Regions from separate parts of the Dellaglioa algida genome, predicted to be linked through region 2. Evidence: a T-box and tRNA genes for the amino acid it is inferred to sense, from the RefSeq annotation. Region 2 holds a T-box; the other holds one or more tRNA genes.
What was found. A T-box is a leader RNA that pairs with one kind of tRNA and senses whether it is charged. The one in region 2 lies ahead of leuS (leucine--tRNA ligase), so its partner is inferred to be a tRNA-Leu.
Positions count from the first base shown of each region.

Region 1: it has a tRNA-Leu gene. The T-box ahead of leuS (leucine--tRNA ligase) is inferred to sense a tRNA for this amino acid. The anticodon was not compared.

Region 1 is NZ_JANXLE010000005.1:14,451-17,884, reverse strand. Features, by position in the region: gene N0K73_RS05125 (acetyl-CoA carboxylase biotin carboxyl carrier protein) at 1-243, opposite strand, end outside; gene N0K73_RS05120 (beta-ketoacyl-ACP synthase III) at 261-1,238, opposite strand; tRNA gene N0K73_RS05115 (tRNA-Leu) at 1,427-1,511, opposite strand; gene N0K73_RS05110 (SprT family protein) at 1,571-2,023, opposite strand; gene N0K73_RS05105 (Tex family protein) at 2,025-3,434, opposite strand, start outside.
Region 2 is NZ_JANXLE010000004.1:1,620-5,053, reverse strand. Features, by position in the region: gene leuS (leucine--tRNA ligase) at 1-1,980, opposite strand, end outside; T-box leader at 2,038-2,243, opposite strand; gene N0K73_RS04120 (MDR family MFS transporter) at 2,272-3,434, opposite strand, start outside.

The sequences.
Region 1 (3,434 bases), on a different contig from region 2:
TTTTTTTATGATTTGAGTCCCGACCGCTCCTGATTGATCAAAATGAATCAACCCAACAAGCGGACTTTTAACAACAAAAATAGCTTCATCTACATTTGATTGTTCAGTTGTCGACGCCACGATTTCTTCATTTTTTTGTCCTTGGTCCACAACTATCTCAATATCACCGTCTTTAATTTCAACATGAGAAAATGGCATCGTTGCAATTTTATCTAATAATTGACTTATCTCATTAAATTTCATAGATTCACATACCTGCCTTATATTTTTATTAGTAGACTGCCATAGGCTAACCCAGCACCAAACCCGGTTAATAGAACCGTTCCACCCGTAAATCCTTGTTCGAGTGCCTCATTTAGAGCCATGGGGATACCAGCCGAAGAAGTATTTCCGTGATGGGTGACACTCGTTGCAAATTTCTCGATTGGCATTTCTAGTTCTTCGGCAATTTTTTCTATAATCCGTAAATTAGCTTGGTGACACACAACAAAATCAATATCAGACGTTTGCAAATTATTGTCTGCCAATATTTGTTTCATTTGAACGGGAACAACTGTCGTAGCAAACTCAAAAACGTCTCGTCCTTCTTGGAAGAAGGCATCCATCGTTGGATAATTGTCGCCATTTATATCGCTTAATGGCGTAATCCGACCACTATGAATCACTTCTTTTTTAAGACCATTTGTTTCAATTTTCTCCGCAATAAAGCTTTCATCAGTTGAATCATTAGAGGCTTCGATCAAGGCCCCACCAGCACCATCTCCAAAGAATACGGCACTCGTTCGGTCCTTAAAATCCATCATTTTTGAATTAACTTCGGCACTAATCACGATTGCCCTTTGGTACTGTCCCGTGCGTAAAAACTTCTCCGCAGTGCTCATCGCAAATATAAACCCGGCACAAGCCGCGCTGATATCAAACGCAAATGCGTTTGTTGCCTTAATATTTCCTTGAACAATTGCGGCCGTTGATGGCGTTAATGCATCCGGCGAAATCGTTGAAACAATAATTAAATCAATATCTGACGCTTTATATCCAGACTTACGTAAAAGTTCATTTGCCACTTTTGTACTTAAATCTGACGTATTTTCATTAATGGCATAATGTCGCGTCTTAATACCTGTGTGTGCCACTATCCATTCGTCAGATGTAGGCATAAATGAAGCCAATTCATCATTCGTTACTAGTCGTTCTGGTACAAAATGAGCCATATTTTTTATTTTGATATACTTATTCAATTTAACTATTCTCCCAATCGTTAAGTTTAATTCCCTATATTTTATCAATAATTACAACATTAAGACACAAAATTAATTAACGCTTAATAATTCTTTAACCTCATAATACGCTACCATGGTCGTTATTCATTAAAAAAAGCACTAAACCCTATTGCAACAAGGTTAAGCGCTTTTCAATAAATCTATTATGCGAGTAAATGGATTCGAACCATCACGGGATATTATCCCACCAGATCCTTAGTCTGACGCGTCTGCCAATTCCGCCATACTCGCAAGAACAATCATAATTGTAGCAAAAATTGTCCCCTGTTACAAGTCACATTTAAAAAAAATTAGTTTTTAAGTAAAATTAACTGTCCACGACACTTTGAACAAACATAACGTGATAAGTTAATTTTTCGTTGTCGCTGGTAATCTTGTCCACAATTTGAACACTGATAGTGTATAACCTTTTTCTTTTTGATTACCTTAGGACTAGCTGGCGCAAACCGACTACCACCAACCGCTGCCAATAATTGTTTAAAATCTTGATGCCGATGTTGATAACCTTTATTTGAAAGATGCAAATGGTAATGACACAACTCATGCTTAATCACACCGATTAAAACGTCTTGCCCATGTTCTGTTAACATTTTTGGATTAATTTCAATGTTGTGATTACTCAACAAATAGCGACCACCAGTTGTCCGTAGCCTACTGTTAAAGGTTGCCTCATGTTTAAATGGTTGATTAAACAAAGCTGTGGATAAGTTTTTCACAAGTGCTGTTAACTCAAAATCAGTCATGTTACTTATCCGCTGGTCGTTTCATTGTTAGTTGTACACGATGTCGGTTTAGATCAACCTCCATTACCCAAACTGTCACAATATCGCCAACTGCAACGACTTCACTCGGTTTTTTAACAAACTTATCCGTTAATTGAGAAATGTGGACAAGTCCATCTTGCTTAACACCAATATCCACAAATGCACCAAAATCAATCACATTTCGAACAGTTCCTTGTAAGGACATCCCTGGTTTTAAATCTTCAATCGTTAAAACGTCATGACGGAGCAATGGCGCTGGCATGTCATCACGTAAATCGCGTCCCGGTTTTTGAAGACTTGTTAATATATCTGAAATAGTTTCAACACCACTGTCCACAACCTGTGCTAAACTATCCGCATTTGCATGCGCCAATTGGTCATTTGTCTCCGCTTGCCCGAGTTCCGTCACCTTTATCCCCAATTCTTTCAACAAAAGTTTCGTTAGTGGATAACTTTCGGGATGAATATCCGTATTATCTAAAATGTTATCCCCAGAAACAATACGCAAGAATCCAATAGCCTGCTCATATGCCTTAGGTCCTAAGCGAGGAACCTTTTTAAGTTGTTGACGCTTCGTAAACTTACCGTTCTCATCACGATACGTAACAACATTCTTAGCAATTGTTAAATTTAATCCAGAGATTTTTGTTAATAACTCTGAACTAGCTGTGTTTAAGTTAACGCCAACATTATTTACGGCATTTTCAATCACAACGTCTAATTGCGCATCCAATTTCTTTTCAGCAACGTCATGTTGATATTGACCAACACCAACAGATTTAGGATCTATTTTAATTAACTCAGCTAGTGGATCTTGCAGGCGCCGACCAATACTGATAGCTGAACGTTCTTCAACATGTAATTCTGGAAATTCGTCACGTGCGGCTTGACTGGCTGAATAAACCGATGCACCAGCTTCATTGACGATTACATAAAAAATAGGACGTTCAATTTCTTTTAGAATATCTGAAACAAATTGTTCAGATTCACGACTTGCCGTTCCATTACCAATCGCAATCATCTCAACTTGATATTGATCAAGGAACTTTTTAAATTGTCCAGCAGCGGCGGCACGTTTTTCACCACTTGCCGGTTTATGTGGATAAATCACCAATTTATCTAGGAACTTACCTGTTCCATCCACAATCGCTAACTTACATCCCGTTCGATAAGCTGGGTCAAAGCCTAAAACTATTTTTCCTTTAAGGGGTGCTTGCATAAGCAGGTGATATAAATTATCTCCGAACACATTAATTGCTTGTTCTTCAGCAACTTCTGTCATGCCTTTACGAATTTCACGCTCAATTGCTGGTTTAATAAATCGTTTGTAACTATCTCGATAGGCATCCTCTATGAAAGAAACGGCATCACCGGTATTTTTACCGATAAT
Region 2 (3,434 bases):
TGTTTGGTTATATATTTTATCAAGTTCACCGTCATTTTCATCAACAACTGCTGAGCTAATCTGATTATCTTCGGTCATGATTAATCGCCAAATGCGCTCGATAAATTTATGTGACCCATTCAATCCATCTTCGCTCCAAGCAATTGAAGCATCTAATGGTCCCATGAACATTTCATAAAGGCGTAACGTATCTGCCCCAAAACGCTCAACTATATCATCTGGATTAACGACGTTACCTTTAGATTTAGACATTTTTTCATGGTTATCACCTAAAATCATTCCTTGGTTAACTAGCTTTTGGAAAGGTTCTTTAGTAGGCACGACACCAATATCGTATAAGAATTTATGCCAAAATCTTGCATATAGCAAATGTAAGACAGCATGCTCAGCACCACCAACGTAAACGTCAACGGGAAGCCATTCTTCTAATTTTTTACGATCAGCAATTTCATTTGGGTTATGAGGATCAATAAAACGAACAAAGTACCATGAGCTACCAGCCCATTGTGGCATTGTATTCGTTTCACGCTTACCTTTACGACCGTTCTCATCGACAACGTTAATCCAGTCAGTTAAATTAGCTAAGGGACTTTCACCTGTACCAGATGGTTTAATATCCGTTGCTTCAGGTAACTCAAGTGGTAATTGGTCAACAGGAACTGTTGTCGTTTCGCCATCTTCCCAATGAATAATAGGAATTGGTTCACCCCAGTATCGTTGTCTTGAAAATAACCAATCTCTTAATTTATAATTTATTTTCTTCTGACCAACATTATTTTCTTCCATCCAAGCAATAGCTTTTTCGATAGCTTCGGCTTTTTCCAAACCGTTTAAAAATCCAGAGTTAATGTACTTGCCGGGAGTTGTGTTTGCTTCATCAGTAATTTCAGGGCCTTCAATGACAGGTAAAATATTTAATCCGTATTTTGTTGCGAATTCAAAATCCCTCTCGTCATGTGCAGGAACGGCCATAACTGCACCAGTACCATATGATGCTAAAACGTAATCAGCAGTCCAGATTGGTAATTTTTCACCATTTACAGGATTTATTGCATACGATCCCGTAAATACACCCGTTTTATCTTTTGCCAAATCAGTTCGTTCCAAGTCAGACTTAACTTCAATTGCTTTTTGATAAGCTTTAACGGCTTCTTTTTGAGAATCTATTGTAATTTTATCAAGGATATCCAACTCTGGTGCAATAACAATATAAGAAACACCGTAAATAGTTTCGGGGCGTGTTGTAAAAGCTTCTATTTTTAAATCGTCAAATTGATCAACCTTAAAATTGACACTTGCGCCCGTTGACCTACCGATCCAATTTCTTTGTTGTTCTTTAATACTATCTGGCCAATCCAAATCATCCAAATCGTCTAGTAAACGGTCTGCATAAGCCGTAATTTTTAGAACCCATTGACGCATAGGTTTTCTAACGATTGGGTAACCACCTCGTTCTGTTTTACCATCAATTACCTCTTCATTAGCAACAACAGTACCTAAATCAGGACTCCAGTTAACGGCAACCTCATCTTCATAAGCTAATCCTTTTTCGTATAACTTTTCAAAAATCCATTGTGTCCATTTATAATAATCAGGATCAGTCGTATTTAGTTCACGACTCCAGTCATATGAAAGACCTAAAGATTTTATTTGTCGCCTAAAATTATCTGTATTTGTTTTCGTAAATGCCTTAGGGCTGTGTCCAGTATCTAGCGCGTATTGTTCGGCTGGAAGTCCAAAAGCATCCCACCCCATTGGATGCAAAACGTTAAATCCTTGCATTCTTTTCATTCGAGCCAAAATATCTGTAGCTGTAAATCCTTCTGGATGCCCCACATGAAGTCCCTGACCAGATGGATATGGGAACATATCAAGCGCATAAAAATTTTCCTTTTCAGGATTTTCAGTCGTTTTAAATGTTTGATTGGCATCCCAAAATGCTTGCCATTTTTGTTCTATTACTTTGTGATTATAAGTCATGTATACTAACTTCCTTTCTGATTATATATACAAAAAAGTCCTATAGAAGATTAACTTCTATAGGACGAATTTTCCGCGGTACCACCTATTATTCCAGTATAAATTACTGACTCTTTTTCATAACGTGAAATAACGTTCGCACCTACTATTGTTCAGTGAGAAAACTCAAGGATGAGTTCAAATAACCATTTATGTATATTCTCACTACCATATACTCACTAAAATAATTGGTTAAATTACTAGTTCCTCTTAATCGTTTTATATTAATTTCAGTGTAGCAAACGAATCTTATTATTGCAAATAATCTTTAGTTTTTTTATCGAATAAATTAATTATCATTGCGAGAACTACAATACAAATTCCTGCCAAATATATACCATGAAGACCTTGATACAGAACTTCACGTAACTTAGGTATCAAATGCTTTGGTAATTGATCTGCAGTCTGTGGATTGATTAAAATGTCCATCATACTATCCTTTGTTCCCGGAGTTTTTACTATTTCTTTATGCATCTGCATATTAAATATAATGCCAAATACCGAAATCATCAATGTTTGTCCAAGAGTTCGGCTTAACGTGTTAAATGATGTCGCCACGCCAATATCAGACTGTGGCACTAAGCTCTGCGCAGTGACTGTCGTCGCTGTGATCGTTATTCCAAATCCAACTCCTAATATCGCGGAAATAATTAGAAATAAATAGAATGGTGTATTTATTGGCAAGAGGCCAAGTGCAACAGATCCAATTAAAATAAAAAGTAAACTAATCGATAACACTTTCTTTGGTGCCCATGCCGCCATCATATTGCCTGCAAAGAAAGAACCCGCAATCCATAGAATAGAACTTGGTGTCACCGCAAATCCCGCCATAGAAGCTTTTAATCCAAGTATTCCTTGAGTCCATGTTGGAATATAAACCTCAAACCCAATTAAGAATCCCGATATTAATGCGGCTACAATATTTTGAATTACAAACGTTCTGTTATTAAAAAGTTTTAACGAAATAATTGGATCCTCTACTCTTTTTTCCCATTTAATGAATAAAAAGAGCGAGACCATAAAACCAAAGAAACAGAGTAAAACAACTAAATCCATTCCGACATCACCCCAACGCTGGAAGCTATACAAAATTGCTAGAATGCCTGTCATCAAAAGAAAACTACCAAAAAAATCTATTTTTGAACTCATAATTTTACGTTCTTCTTTAAAAAACATCTGAATCATTATTATCGTTATCAAACCTATTGGCAAGTTGATAAAAAATACCCAATGCCAATTTAAATGATCCACAATAAAACCACCCAACAAAGGTGCAACTATTGAGGCAATTCCCCAAGCTGATCCATTCAATCCCATTACTTTTGCCCGATTTTCAACAGAGTAAATATCAGCAATAATGGTAAAAGATACTGGCATTATTGCCCCAGCACCAATACCTTGTATTGCACGTGAAA